3 regions of the Oryzihumus sp. genome follow, and region 2 is predicted to be linked to each of the others. Evidence: riboswitches for the same ligand, from Rfam matches in the RefSeq annotation. Region 2 holds a riboswitch; each other region holds the start of a gene.
The links. A riboswitch is a leader RNA that binds a small molecule or an ion and turns the genes downstream of it on or off. The one in region 2 is predicted to bind cyclic di-AMP.
Positions count from the first base shown of each region.

Region 1: it holds a riboswitch for cyclic di-AMP, as region 2 does, so the genes downstream of both, ACXVGS_RS06230 (transglycosylase family protein) here and ACXVGS_RS06610 (C40 family peptidase) in region 2, are expected to answer to the same signal.
Region 3: it holds a riboswitch for cyclic di-AMP, as region 2 does, so the genes downstream of both, ACXVGS_RS02265 (C40 family peptidase) here and ACXVGS_RS06610 (C40 family peptidase) in region 2, are expected to answer to the same signal.

Region 1 is NZ_JBTCWL010000017.1:3,004-7,834, reverse strand. It holds gene ACXVGS_RS06235 (threonine/serine ThrE exporter family protein) at 1-988, shown strand, start outside; cyclic di-AMP (ydaO/yuaA leader) riboswitch at 1,217-1,317, shown strand; gene ACXVGS_RS06230 (transglycosylase family protein) at 1,349-2,101, shown strand; tRNA gene ACXVGS_RS06225 (tRNA-Thr) at 2,376-2,448, shown strand; gene ACXVGS_RS06220 (phosphotransferase) at 2,600-3,541, shown strand; gene ACXVGS_RS06215 (hypothetical protein) at 3,554-3,895, opposite strand; gene ACXVGS_RS06210 (hypothetical protein) at 3,892-4,428, opposite strand; gene ACXVGS_RS06205 (hypothetical protein) at 4,776-4,831, shown strand, end outside.
Region 2 is NZ_JBTCWL010000018.1:25,905-30,735, forward strand. It holds gene ACXVGS_RS06595 (PAS domain S-box protein) at 1-1,801, shown strand, start outside; gene ACXVGS_RS06600 (response regulator) at 1,798-2,175, shown strand; gene ACXVGS_RS06605 (Hpt domain-containing protein) at 2,172-2,528, shown strand; gene ACXVGS_RS06610 (C40 family peptidase) at 2,572-3,039, opposite strand; cyclic di-AMP (ydaO/yuaA leader) riboswitch at 3,044-3,197, opposite strand; gene ACXVGS_RS06615 (universal stress protein) at 3,433-3,897, opposite strand; gene ACXVGS_RS06620 (V-type ATP synthase subunit D) at 3,904-4,560, opposite strand; gene ACXVGS_RS06625 (V-type ATP synthase subunit B) at 4,557-4,831, opposite strand, start outside.
Region 3 is NZ_JBTCWL010000005.1:77,466-82,296, forward strand. It holds gene ACXVGS_RS02250 (HAAS signaling domain-containing protein) at 1-234, opposite strand, end outside; gene ACXVGS_RS02255 (PadR family transcriptional regulator) at 231-566, opposite strand; gene ACXVGS_RS02260 (quinone oxidoreductase family protein) at 699-1,670, opposite strand; gene ACXVGS_RS02265 (C40 family peptidase) at 1,787-2,506, opposite strand; cyclic di-AMP (ydaO/yuaA leader) riboswitch at 2,509-2,681, opposite strand; gene ACXVGS_RS02270 (class I SAM-dependent methyltransferase) at 2,829-3,602, opposite strand; gene ACXVGS_RS02275 (glycosyltransferase) at 3,726-4,831, opposite strand, start outside.

The DNA of each region.
Region 1 (4,831 bases), on a different contig from region 2:
CCCACGGTTCTGGCCGCGGTGGGCGATCACCTTCTCCTACGGCGTGCTGGCCGGGTCGGTCGCGCTGAAGCTGGGCGCCAGCGTCCCGGCGGTTGCTCTGGCCCTGCTGTCGGCGATGCTCGTGGACCGGGTGGGGCGGGTCCTCGCCTCCCGCGGGCTGCCGTCGTTCTACCTGTCGGCCGTCGGTGGGGCGATCGCCACAGCCGTCGCGTGGGGCGCGTTCGTGCTTGGCCGCAGCGGTGCGCTGGACCTGACCCGGGCGGACAGCGCGTACATCGTGGCCGGCGGCATCGTCGTGCTGCTGCCCGGCCGGGCCATGGTGTCCTCGGTCGAGGACGCGATCACCGGCTACCCCGTGACCGGCGCCGGACGGCTGTTCACCGTCGGGCTGACCGCCGCCGGCATCATCACCGGTGTCGCGGCGGCGCTGTCGGTCACCGTGCGCCTGGACCAGGCCTTCGGGTTGGGGGCTTCGCTGCCGAAGATCTCCGTCGAGGGTGCGGAGGTCGCGCTGCCCGTCCTCGTCGTCGCCGGTGCGGTCGGTGCCGTGGCCTCGGCGATCGCGCAACGGACCAGGCGAAAGCTGCTGGTGCCAACCGCAGTGCTCGGTGGCCTCGGCACGCTCGTCACCGGGGTGGTGCACCAGACGTTCGGGTTGGGACAGCTGACCGGGCTCACCATCGCGTGCGTGCTCGTCGGCTTTGGAGGTCGCCTGGTGGCGCTGCGGATGGGGGCGCCCGGCCTCGTGCTGGTGGTGCCCGCCGTCGGCCCGCTGCTGCCCGGTCTGACCATCTTCCGAGGCATGTCGATGCTCGTGTCCGGCTCGGTCATCGGACAGGGCGCCGCCTCGACGGCAGCCGGCCTGACGATCCTGCTCGGGGCCGGCGCGGCAGCCCTGGCCATCGCGACCGGCGTCGTCCTCGGGGACCTGATGGCCTCGCCCTTCGACCGGCAGATCGTGCGCCAGCGTCGGGCCCGGATGCGCTGAGGTGACCCGAGCCGGAACCGGACATTCACGGCATACCGGTCCTGCGTTGTCTATGGGTTGACGATCTGCTGGGAAAAGTTCGGTGAAACCGGCCCGGCGCGATGCCGTTCCGTTATAGGAATGGGGACGTTCGCCACAACTGCATACCGACCACACGCATGCGTGCCCGCAGCGCCAAACCTCGTCCGGCGGGCACTTCACCGGGGTGACCCGGGCCAGGACGAGGGTGGGGGACCCACGATGTTGGCCGGCCTTCGGGTCGGCCTTGGGGTGAAGCCGGCACCGCCGGCCGGGCACGCCTGACACGCCCGAACCCGACAGCTGACCTCTCCGGCGCATCGTCAGGAGAGGAACGCCTCGATGCACTACGCCCCCCGGCACGCCCGTCGGTACACCCCGCGGCACGCCGCCCCGCAGGGTGTCAACAAGTCTCGTGTGGCCGGTGTCGCCATCGCCGGAGCCGCCTCCGTCACCACCGGTGTCGCGGTGGCCGGCCCCGCGCAGGCCGCCTCCGTCTGGGACTCCGTGGCCGCGTGTGAGAGCGGCGGCAACTGGGCGATCAACACCGGCAACGGCTACTACGGCGGGCTGCAGTTCACCCAGAGCACCTGGGTCGCCTACGGCGGCGCCCGCTATGCCTCGCGCGCCGACCAGGCCAGCCGCGAGGAGCAGATCACCGTCGCCCAGCGCGTGCTCGCCGGGCAGGGCCCGGGCGCGTGGCCGGTGTGCAGCCGCAAGGCCGGCCTCACCCGCGCCAACGGCGGCACGGGCACGGTCGAGGTGTCCCGGTCGATGACGCGCAGGGCGCTGCCCAAGGCGTCGGTGCCCCAGAAGCACGCCGTCAACCACGCTCGCGTCGCCGTGAGCGGCGCCCTCAGCTCCTCCACCGTCCGGTCGATCCAGCGCTGGGTCGGCACCAGCCAGGACGGTGTCCTCGGCCCGATCACGACGGCCGCCCTGCAGCGCAAGGTCGGTGCCACGCCGGACGGCGTCATCGGCCCCCAGACGGTGCGCGCGCTCCAGCGCCACATCCACGCGCGCCAGGACGGTGCCCGCTCGCTCAACGCGCCCACGGTGCGTGCGCTGCAGAGCTGGCTCAACCGCCACCGCTGATTGCAGGCTCGTCGTCGGCCCCCTGCCTGCGGCTCCTGGTTCCAGCGGCACATCCTGCTCCCCTGTGGCAGGAACACGAAGGCCCGGCGGTCCCCGTCCGGGCCTTCGGCGTGTGCCGGGTTCGGGTCGCTGCAGGGGTGCGCTGTCTCCGCGTGGCGCGGCCGCTCCTTGTGGGGTGGCCGCGCGGGGGTGGCCATCCGGGGCCGGGTGGGCCGGTAGCATTTCGCGAGCCCACCCAGCCTGGTGGGCGCGTCCCGTGCTCCGGCGCGGGTCGGCCGACGTGGCGCAATCGGTAGCGCACCTGTCTTGTAAACAGGTGGTTAGGGGTTCGAGTCCCCTCGTCGGCTCTGTTTTCGCACGTGAGGGGCAGTCTGGTGCCTCGCGCAGGTGGACGTCTCGACCTGCGCAGCACGGCGGCTGGTCAGCCAATGACGGCGCCGAGCCTGCCGCGCGAAAAGTCGGAGGACACCCGGGGTCGCCGACAGCGAGGATGGCGGCATGACGATGCACGCCGGCCAGCTCCACGTCGACGCGCAGACCGTCCGCCGGCTGATCGAGGTCCAGTTCCCTCAGTGGCGCGGACTGCCGGTCACCGAGCTGCGCACGCCCGGGACCGTGAACGCGATCTTCCGTATGGGCGACGACCTGGCCGCCCGCTTCCCGCTGGTCGGTCACGACCCGGCGCAGGCCCGCGCGTCGCTGGTGGCCGAGGCCGAGGCCGCGCGTGAACTGGCCGACGCCGCCACCGTGCCCACCCCGGAGCCGGTGGTGATCGGGGAGCCGGGCGCGGGCTATCCGCTGCCGTGGAGCGTCCAGACCTGGCTGTCCGGCCACGACGCGACCGTCGAGGACCCCGCGGGGTCGAACGCGTTCGCCCATGACCTGGCCGAGCTCATCGCCGGGCTGCGCGCCGACGGCACCCGTGGGCGACGCTTCGGCGGCGTCGGTCGTGGCGGGCGCCTCCCGGACCACGACGAGTGGCTCGAGACATGCTTCCGGCAGAGCGAGGACCTGCTCGACGTACCCCTCCTGCGGCGGATCTGGGCGGAGCTTCGGACGCTGCCCGAGGTCGACGAGCACGTGATGTGCCACGGCGACCTCATCCCGCCCAACGTCCTCGTCGAAGACGGCCGTCTCGTCGGGGTCCTGGACGGCGGCGGCTTCGGCCCGGCGGACCCGGCGCTCGACCTCGTGGCGGCCTGGCACCTCCTCGACGAGACCCAGCGCGGCATCCTCCGCCGTGAGCTCGGATGCGGCGACGTCCAGTGGCAGCGCGGGATGGCTTGGGCGTTTCAGCAGGCGATGGGGCTGGTCTGGTACTACCTCGACTCCAACCCGACGATGAGCCGGTGGGGCAGGCGCACCCTGGACCGCATCGTGGATGCCTGGGACACCCGAGCGAGGGCGATTCCCCTCCTGGGGGCCGACCGAGTTCGGTGAGTGTGAACCCACTCATCCGCCGCGATCCGCTCGGTCCGGGGCGGGGAATTGGTGCCGGCGCACCGACAGCGCGTCCGGGACGTCGAACCACGGCGAGAGGTCGGGTGCGCGGACCAGCCAGCGATCCGCAGTGACCTTCGAGACCTGCCAGGCGGAGAGGTCGTTGGCCTTGTCGAGATGCTCCGTCGTGAGCAGTTGGATGCCGAAGGCGTCCACCACGTAACGGCTCCACAAGTGGCGGTTCATGGGCCATAGGGGTTCGTTGAGTCGGTTCCAGGCCGCGATGTGTCCGAAGGTTGGGTGGATCGCGGCGACGTCCAGCGCGGGGGCAAAGGTGGTCAGCAGCTTGCTCAAGTCCTGGGCAGCGGCTGTCGGCGGCCGGTGGGGTCGACGTCGTTCCACGCGCTCTGACCCCAGGTATCGAGCGTCACTGATCGCCTCAGCCGTGAACCTTCGTCGGCCAGGCACACCAACGGGGTGTGCTGGTCGCGGTCCTGGAGCATTTCCTTGAAGAGCTCGGGTGCGTCTTCGGCGGTCACCGGGACGGTGAAGATCTGGCTCTGGGTTCCGGGGAGTGCGATCCACTCGGCGGCGCGGTCGAGCAGCGCCGTGGTCGCTCGCGCCGGCGCGCCCCAGCGGTAGGCCGGCATGTCCCACTCGTTGAACGGGCCGGTGGAGATGGGAGGGTCCAAACGATGCCCGAGCAAGGCCGTGGGCTGAGGCAGATGGAGTCGAGGGACATCCCGAATCGCGCGGGGCGGCGTGGTGACCACGACCTCATGACCGGCCTCCTCCAGCACCCTCGACAGTGCAGAAACGGCCTTCACCCAGTTGCGGGCGTCGTGCAGGGCTGTGAAGACTCCCCGCTGGTGGGGTAGACGGTCCACGAGTGCTCGGTTGGCCCCTCCACCTGGGCAACTGCGGTCCGGACCGCGGAGGCCGCACCGCGTCGATCCAGGTCGCCCAGCACGACCCACAGGTCGCCCAGCACGATCCACAGGTCGACCGAGGAGCCCTCCCGGCACGCCTGCTGAGCTGCACGAGCGCGAATACGGTCAGTGTCGATCCGAACGGCCATGTATGGATCCTCGCTCTCGCGCTGGACCGCAGGGGGTGGTTTGCCACTTGCCGCACAGGTCGCGTGGGGGTGCGAGCCGCGCGTGAACCTGTGGAGCGACTGTCCGAATCCTGTCAATCCGCCCGAATCCCGCCGTTGAGTGGCTAGCGTGCACCCGTGCCGAGACCCACAACCGCCTTGACCGATGCCGAGCTGCGTCTCGAGCTCGAGCG
Region 2 (4,831 bases):
CCGCGCCGACGTCGAGGACGGCTCGCCGGTGCGCGGCTGGAAGGGCGAGGAGCTGCGCGTTCCGGTGCGCGACGGACGGCGTGAGGTCGGCCGCCTCGTGCTCCGCTACCCGCCGGGCCGCACCCGCGGCCCCGCCGACGACGAGCTCGCGGCGTCGGGTGCCCGGCTGGCGGCGACCGTGCTGGAGCGGGCGGCCCAGCAGGACCGGGTGGCGACATCGCTGGCGCTGCTGGAGGCCACCCTGGAGTCCACGGTCGACGGGATCCTCGTGGTGGCAGCCTCGGGCCGCATCGCGGGCGCCAACCGCAAGTTCGCCGAGATGTGGCACATCGACCCCGAGCTGCTCGCCTCCGGTGACGACGCCACGGTGATGTCCTCGGTCCTGCGCCAGCTGGTCTACCCCGACGCCTTCGTGGAGCGGGTCCAGGAGCTCTACTCCGACCCCACCGCGAGCACCTTCGACGAGCTGCACTTCCGCGATGGCCGGGTCTTCGAGCGCTACTCCCAGCCGCAGCGGCTCAACGGCGAGAGCGTCGGCCGCGTCTGGAGTTTCCGCGACGTCACGGCCAACCGGCGCCTCGAGCGCGAGGTGCGCGAGCAGACCGCTGTCCTGGAACGCCTCTCACGTCAGCACGAGTCGATCCTCAACTCCGCCGGCGACGGCATCTACGGCCTCGACCAGGAGGGGCGCGTCACGTTCATCAACGATGCCGGCACCCGGCTGCTGGGCCTGCCGCGCGAGGCGGTCCTGGGCCGCCCGGTCGACGAGGTGATCCGGGCGGAAGACATCACCGACGACGTCACCGGGGAGGTCAGCGCGGAGTCGACCGGCGAGCCGGCAGGCGGGTCGACGGGGGAGGGGATCGACACCGCGACGCGTCTGGTGACCGGCCGCCACGTCCGGGCCGATGGTCGCGTCTTCGACTCCGAGCGGATCGTGGCGCCCATCGTCCAGGACGGTGTGGTGGTGGGGTCAGTGGTCATCTTCCGTGACATCAGCGAGAGGCGGGCGGTCGACACGATGAAGGACGAGTTCATCTCGGTGGTCAGCCACGAGCTGCGGACCCCACTCACCTCGATCCGGGGTGCGCTCGGCCTGCTGGCCGGCGGCGCGGCCGGCGAGCTCCCGCCGCGGGCGCACCGGATGGTCGAGGTCGCCAGCGACAGCAGCGACCGGCTGATCCGCCTGATCAACGACATCCTCGACGTGGAGCGGATGGCCGCCGGCAAGCTCCGGCTCCGACGCGAGCAGGTCGCCGTGATGCAGCTGGTCGCGACCGCCGTGGACGAGACCTCCCCGCTGGCCCACGACGCAGGCGTGCGGCTCGAGGTCGGTGCCGTCTTCGGCTCGGTCTGGGCCGACCGCGACCGGGTGGTGCAGACGCTGACCAACCTGCTCGGCAACGCCGTCAAGTTCTCCCCGGAGGGGTCGGTGGTGCGGCTGACGGTCGTGGCCGGCGAGTGGCAGGTGCGCTTCGACATCGTCGACGAGGGGCCCGGCATCCCCGTCGACCAGCTCGAGGAGATCTTCAACCGTTTCCAGCAGGTCGACGCCTCCGACACCCGCAGCAAGGGCGGCACCGGCCTGGGCCTGGCCATCTGCCGCGGCATCGTCGAGCAGCACGGTGGCGACATCTGGGCCACCAGCGCGGGGCCGGGCACGGGTGCCACGTTCTCCTTCACCCTGCCGACCGGGCCGGGCGGGATCAGCCGTCGCGGCGGCAGCCGCCGGACGACGGTGGCCAGCACCGGGTCGGTGGCCACGGTGCTCGGGCAGCACCGTCCCGGAACCGCGCCGTGAAGCGCGTGCTCGTCGTCGATGACGACGACATCATCCTCGAGGTCGCCCAGATGAGCCTGGAGGCGGTGGGCGGCTGGGAGGTCATCACCGCATCGAGCGGCGCCGAGGCGGTGGCCACCGCCCGGGCCGAGGTGCCCGATGCGATCGTGATGGACGTGATGATGCCGGAGATGGACGGTCCGACGGCCTGCCGGCTGCTGGCCGCCGACGAGCTCACCCGCGACATCCCGATCGTGCTGCTGACCGCCAAGGTGCAGCAGTCCGAGCAGCGGCAGTGGGCCAGCCTGCCGGTGGCGGGAGTGCTCGCCAAGCCGTTCGACCCGATGCGGCTGGCCGGTCAGGTGGCCGAGCTGGTCGGCTGGAGCCTGACGTGAGCGAGGGGAACGGGGCCGTGGGCGAGGAGCCGATGACCGACGCCGAGGCGACCGGTCTGGGTGCCGGCTGGGAGGACCTCAAGCGCCGCGCCCGGGCGAACAACCTGGCCAAGCTCCCCGACATCGAGGTCGCCGTCACCGCGCTGGTCCAGGACCAGCTCGGCGAGGCCGCCCGGGAGCGGGCCGCCTTCCAGGCCCACAAGATCGCCGGCTCGGCCGGCACCTTCGGCCTGCCACTGGCCTCGGACCTCGCACGGCAGCTGGAGAAGCTGTTCGCCGCGCCCGGGCCGGGGCCCGAGCGCGGCGAGGAGGCTCGCGAGCTGGTGGCTCACCTGCGGGGCGAGCTCACCTGAGGTGAGTACGCGGCATACCGACGGGGTATGCCGCGTGCCTGCCTCAGCGGACGCGGCCGAAGTAGACCGCGCTGGTCCAGATCGGCACGAGGCTGACCCGCCGGCCGGGCTTGGGTGCGTGCCAGATCATGTTGTGGCCCGCGTAGATGGCCACGTGGTAGATCCCGCTCCTGTTGTGGAAGAAGACCAGGTCGCCGACACGCGCCTGGGAGCGGCTGACGTGCAGGGTGGCGCGGTACTGCTGGGTGGTGGTGCGGGGGAGGCGCTTGCCGACCCGGGCATAGGACCACAGGGTCAGGCCTGAGCAGTCGAACTTGCGGGGGCCGACGGCGCCCCACTGGTAGGGCGCGCCCTTGCGTGAGGCCGCCTGGGCCTCGGCGCGCAGGCCGATCGAGGCGACCGCAGCGGAGGCGGGTGTCGCCGAGGCGACGGGCCCGATGACGCCGGCTGCGGCGAGCAGGGCCGAGAAGGTTGCGGGCAGGACGAATCGGGCGATGCGTGGGTGGAGCATGGAGGGATTCCTTCGGAACCGCCTGCGAAAGATGACCTGTCGGGTTCGGGCGCCGAAAGTTGCCCGGCCAGCCGTGGCTGGCCTCACCCCAAGAGACGCGTCGCGCCTCGTCGTGCTGGGTCTTCCGCTCCTGTCACAGACTGCAGTGGACTCGACTGTGTTATCCGGCGGGTGACAGGACTCGGCGACCGCGCGGACCGCCCCACCCGTTCTGGTGGGGGTCTTGGGCCCCGCCCGGGTAAGCGACGTCGCGGTCCCGGGGCCGGACGCTCACCCTGGCGGAGTGACGTCCTCGAGGCACTGTCGAGAGTGACGCGTAAATCGGACGGACCGGACGCTCTTGGGGTCAAATGGCCCGAAGGGACTATGTGGTGACTAGTCACCGAACCCAGCTCAGGGAACCAGCAGCACCGGCACCTCAGCGAGCTCGAGCACGTGCAGCGCAACGTCCCCGACCTGACCGTGACGACCTTCGGGTGCCTCCGACCGGCCGATGACGATGAGGTCGGCGCGCCACTCCTGCGCGGCCCGCAGCACCTCCTGCCCCGGCGACCCGAGCACCTGCCGGGCCTCGGCGGCGACCCCGGCGCCCTGGGCCAGGGCCAGCACGTGCCTGAGCACGGCAGCCGCCGCGGACACCCGACGTTCCTGCCCCGCGGGCGTCCGTGAGGCGCGGTCCAGCGCCAGGGCCACCTCGCCGTCCTGGAGCACCGTGACCGCCAGCAGGGGACAGGCAGCGGCAGCGGACACCGCGACGGCCAGCCGTGCCGCCCGCAGGGAGGCCACCGAGTCATGGACCGCCAGCAGGACCCTCGTGGGCCGGGCGCGGGAGACCGCCGTGGCGGCGGTGTCCGTCACGGGTGCTCACCGACCTCGGGCGCGGCGGGTGCGGTCACCGGGTCCGAGCGACCGGTCGGCCTCCACGACCAGGCGAAGCCGGGACGCCTCGGCGGCGTCCGCCTCGGCCAGGGTGAGCTCCAGGCTGGAGAGGGCCTGCTGCAGCGTGGGCACCCAGCGCACCTCGAGTGCCCGTGCCCTGGTCCGGGTCGTGGCCAGCTCGGCGTCGACCACCCGCGACGCGGCCTGGGCGACCGCTGCCTCCACCGCCGCTGTGAGCGCCTCGCGGTAGGCATCGGTGGCGCAGGAGATCGCCGAGGAGGCGGGCAGCCAGGTCAGCGGGTGCGGCAACGGCAGGAGGCACTCCGCCTCCCCCGGGAACCTCGCCCCCATGACTGCCGACCAGACCAGGCGCACCTCGGCGCCGCCCCCGGCATACCCCGGTCGCAGCGCCGCGCTGCCGGCCAGCAGGGCCGATCGCAGCGCCCACGTCTCCGCCTCGGTGACCGCGTCCACCCAGCGCACGCCGGCCCGCTCGGCGCGTGCGTGGCACCGGTCCTCCTCGCGGCGCAGGATCCGCAGCTTGCGGTCCAGCACGTCGGCCCCGCGCCGCGCGGCCTCCAGCCGGCGCACCAGCCACACCCTCCCGGCCCGCCCGGGCGGGATCCCGCGCACGCCGGTCACGGCGACGCTCCGTTGCCGTGCCAGTACGTGTCGAGCATCGCGTCGGGCAGCATGCCGAGCTCCCGCCGGGGCAGGACCGACAGTGCCTCCCACGCCCGCCGGAGCGACTCCTCGAGGTCACGGTGCTCGCTGCGCCCCTGCCGGACGACGCAATGGGTGAAGGCGTCGGCGAACTGGAGGTACAGCCGGTCGGTCACCCCCAGCGCCACCTCGCCGACCAGCTCGGCCAGCTCGCGCACCTGCCGGGCGTGGGCGAGCGCGCCGAGCAGCT
Region 3 (4,831 bases), on a different contig from region 2:
CCGGGAGGCGCGCCCCCGGGGAGGCAGGCCGGCGGACGCACGCAGCTCCGCGGCATACGCCTCCGGCTCGCCGAGGCGCACCGTCAGCGGCGCGTCACTCTCGTGGGCGAGGTCGTCGAGGTGCTCGCGCACCTCCTCCAGGAGGTCCTCCCGGTCGCCGCGCGGCAGGTCATCCAGGGCCGCGGCCACCCCGGTGAGGTAGCTGTCGACCCGCAGGTTCGTCGTCGTTGTCACCGTCGCCCCTCCGCCCCGGCCTGCAGGAGGCCGTTCATGGTGTCCGAGAACCGGAGCCACACCTTGGTCTGCTCCGCGAGGGCCTTCTTGCCCTGTGCGTTGATGCCGTAGTACTTGCGGTGCGGGCCCTCCTCGGACGGCACCACGTAGGAGGTCAGCGCCCCCGCCGTGTAGAGCCGGCGCAGCGTCCCGTAGACGGAGGCGTCGCCGACGTCCTCCAGACCCGCGGCGCGCAGCCGGCGCACCACGTCGTAGCCGTAGCCGTCGGCCTCCTCGACCACCGCGAGCACTGCGACATCGAGGACCCCCTTGAGCAGCTGCGTCGTGTCCAAACCCCACCTCCTGCTTGTGTGGCACGGACGCTACTACGCATTCCGCGTTACCGCTCAGCATGCAGTACCGCGTGTCGCGCGAGACCCGCCGCCCCGTCACGCCCCCCTCCCGGGACAGAGGTGTTGCTGGCGTCAGGCCGGGACGAGGAACACCCGGCCGACCGCGGCCCGCGACTCGACCAGGGCGTGCGCGGCAGGCGCCTCTCCCAGCGGGAACCGCGCCGACTCGGGCACCACCAGCTCGCCGCGGGCGGCGTGCGCCAGGACCGCCTCGACCGCGGGGCGCAGCGCGTGCGGCCGGGTGCGGCGCTGGTAGCCGGTGCTGTAGCCCAGCACCGCGCGGTTGTGCCGGTGCAGGTCGGTGGTGCGGATCGCCGCGGCCGGCCCGGCTGTGTGCCCGCAGATCACGAGCCGCCCGTACGGCGCCAGGCAGGTCATCCCGCGCTCGGTCACCTCCCCGCCGATCGGGTCGACGATGACGTCGGCTCCCTCGCCGGTGAGGGCGCGGACCGCCTCGGCGAAGTCCTCCGCCCGGTGGTCGATGACGTGGGTGGCCCCGAGTGCCCGCGCCGCCGCGACCTTGTCCGGGCCGCCGACCGTGGCGATGGCCTGTCGCGCACCCATGGCCAGCGCCAGCTGGACCGCCGCGCCGCCGACGCCGCCGGTCGCGCCGTGGACCAGGACCGTGTCGCCATCGCCAACCTGCCCCCGCCGCAGCACGTTGTATGCCGTGACCAGCACCGTCAGCGACGCCCCCACCTCGGCCGGGACGTCCTGCGGCAACGAGTAGGTCATGGCGGCCGGGGCGAGCACCTGCTCGGCATAGGAGCCGCCGCTGGTCCACGCCGCCACGCGCTGGCCCGGGACCACGTCCGTCACACCCTCCCCCACCGCGTCGACGACGCCGACGCAGTCCAGGCCGGGGGTGAACGGCAGCGCGCCACCCGCGTCGTAGCCACCGCGGCGGCTGTGCACGTCGGCGAAGTTGACGCTGGTCAGCTCCGTGGTGACGCGGACCTGGCCGGGACCGGGGTGCGGGGTGGGCAGCTCCTCGACGGCGAGGACCTCGGGAGCTCCGTGGGAACGGACGACGACAGCGCGCATGGCCCGGAGACTACGGGCGGCGGCCCCGCGGCATACCGGTGTTCACGGCGAGGGACGGCGAACGGCCCGAGCCCGCTGCAGGGGATAGCGGGTTCGGGCCGTTCAACGCGCTCGGATCAGGGGCGACCGTAGGTCACGGCACTGGTCCAGATCGCGCGCTTGGAGACGACCGCACCGGAGTGCGGGGCGTCCCACATCATGCCGCCGCCGGCGTAGATGCCGACGTGGTAGGCCGGGGACCCGAAGAACACCAGGTCGCCCGGCTGCGGGGTGCTGACCCGCGTGACGGCCGCGCGCTGCTCCTCAGCCGTGCGCGGCAGCGAGACGCCGATCTTGTTGAAGACGTACTGCGTGAAGCCGGAGCAGTCGAAGCCCGACGGGGTGGTGCCGCCCCAGACGTACGGCACGCCGGCGTACTGGGCCGCGACGCCCAGGACGCTGGTGGCCGGCGCGGAGACGGACACGGACACGGCCGGCCGGGCGGTGCCCCGGCTGACCTGCGGGGTGGCGGCCCGCTGGACGGGAGCCGGGGCCGCCACGGGCTTCGGAGCGGGCGCGGGCTTGGGCGCGACGCTGTGGAAGCCGACCTCGCCGAAGCTGGGGGCGACGACCGCGGGGCTGGCAGCCGGGGCCGCAACGGCCACGGTGTCAGCTGCCGCGGGCGGCGCGACGAGCGGCGCCGGGGCCGACGCCGAAGCGGCCGAGGCCGGTCCGGCGAGGGTGGCGACGATGCCACCGGAGACAGCGAGGACCGCCGTCGTCCGGCCCGTGGTGGTGCCGAGGGGGTTGGTGGGACGGTTTTGGGCGCGATGACGCCCGGCATGGTGCTTGGACACGTGAAGCCACCTCCAGACGCCTGCGAGGTGAGCTGTCGGGTTCGGGTGGGAGAGATGCACCCGGTCCACGCGACGGCGGTATGCCGTGTGGCGCGGACTTCACCCCAAGGAGCACCGGAGTGCCCCGGAAGTGGGTCCCCCGCTCCTGCCATGCGGGTTACAGGGGTTTCCCCGACACCGGTGGCAGGACTCGGCGGTCCCGGTGCGGGGGCTCCTTGCAGGGGATCAAAGAGCGTCGCAAACCGTACCCAAAGCCCCAAGTGAATGTCACGCCGAGGTCACGAATGCTCACACCAATGACCAAGGTCCCTACCGCTGACGGTCAGCGGCGTACTCGCGCGATGTGCACGTCGGCCCCGCGGTGCAGCTCGATCCCGCCGTCCTCGTGCATCCGCCAGAGCTCGTCGAGGGCGCGTCGCTCGAGCTCGACCTGGTCGCCGGGCGCCAGCGAGCGGAAGAACCCGACGAAGCCGTGCGACATCTGCCACTCCCACAGCTCGCGGGGCGAAGAGACCGGCAACCGCACCTCGAGGCTGCCCATCCACGCGTCCTCCAGCCCGGCCTCGGCGACGAGGCGCCCGACGTCGATCGGGCGGGCGACCTGGACCGCGCCGGGAGCGGGACGGAAGCGCGCCCCGACCTCGTAGAAGCGGTCCCAGCGTCCACCGTCGTCCACCGGCCCGGGCACCGTGATGACGACCTGCCCGCCGGGCCGGGTCACCCGGACCATCTCGGCGAGCACCTGCGCCGGATCGTCGACGCAGTGCAGCAGCAGGGCCGCCACCGCGACGTCGACGCTGTCGTCCGGCAAGGCCAGGGCGTGGGCGTCCATGAGCCGCACGACCATGTCGGGGTCGGCCGCGCGCAGGTGGTCCACCATCTGGCTGGAGGCGTCGACGGCGGTGACGTGCCAGCCGCGCGAGGCGGCCGCGAGCGCCACCGCACCCCGGCCGGCGCCCACGTCGAGCAGCTCGGCGCCGGCATCGTCGTCGATGAGCTCGAGCACCTGCTCGCCGAACCGGGCGCACAACGGGAGCACCTGGTCGTAGTCCTCGGCGAGCTCGTCGAACATGGGCACCGAGTCCAGACGCGTCATGCCGCCGACGCTGCCACCTTCGCCGGGCGCGGTGCAATCCGGGCCCGGCCCTCAGCCCGGGGACGGTATGCCGCGGCCCCAGGACAGTGCGCCGCGGCGCCAGGACGCGCGCCGCGCTTGGCCCTACGGGCCGGCGGCCGGGCGTGTCAGGCCGGCGTGGACCCGCGATCCACGTCGGCTGACCACCCCGCTGCGCTCCAGCTTGTCCCACCGGGCCGTGGTGCCGCGCAGCTCGGCAAAGATGGCGGCGGCCATGACCATGCCCATGAGCGTGGAGTAGACCGGCCACAGCACCGCGGTCCAGAGGAACCGCAGGTCGCGGCCGGCGCGGTTGAGCAGGATGGAGAACACCGCAAGCGCGAGCGAGACCCACAGGCCCAGCCAGCCCATGACCGACGGCACGGTGAGGCTGAACGGCGTGTGCCCGGCGGCGAAGGCGAACGGCACGCAGACCAGCACCACCAGCTGCAGCACCGGGATGCCGACCATCGTCCACGCGTTGAGCACGAGGTAGAACCCGAAGACCCCGTAGCGCCGGCGGCCGAGCATGCCCCGGTGGATGCGCAGCGTCTGCAGCAGGCCACGCGCCCAGCGCACCCGCTGGCGCCACAGCGCCCGGACCGTCGACGGCACCTCGGCATAGACCAGGGCCGTCGGGCGGAACGCCACGCGGTAGCCGGCGCGGTGCACGCGCCACGTCAGCTCGAGGTCCTCACCGACGGTGTCCTCACGGAACCCGCCGATCTCCTCGACCACGTGCCGTGGGAAGGCCCCGAGGTTGCCCGAGACGATCGGCAGGCAGCGCAGGATGCTCAGCGCCCGGCGTGCCAGGCCGGTGCCGACATGGCTGAGCACGGCCAGCACGTGGGTCAGCGGACGGTTGAGGTTGACCGGCCGGTCGTCGCCGCAGACCGCCCCGACCCGGGGGTCGTCCAGCCCCCGGAGCATCTCGGTCACGGTGTCGGGGCCGAAGACCCCGTCGGCGTCGACGCAGAGGAGGAACTCGCCTCGAGAGACGGCGATCCCCCGGTTGAGCGCCGCACCCTTGCCCGCGTTGGGCTGGGTCACCGTCGTGACCCGCCGGTCGGTCCGGGCGAGCCGGCGCATCAGCGCGAGCGTGCCGTCGCTGGAGCCGTCGTCGACGAGCACGACCTCGAGGTGGTCGTAGCCGGACGCGAGCACCGAGCTGACGCAGTGCTCCAGCACGCGTTCCTCGTTGTAGGCGGGCA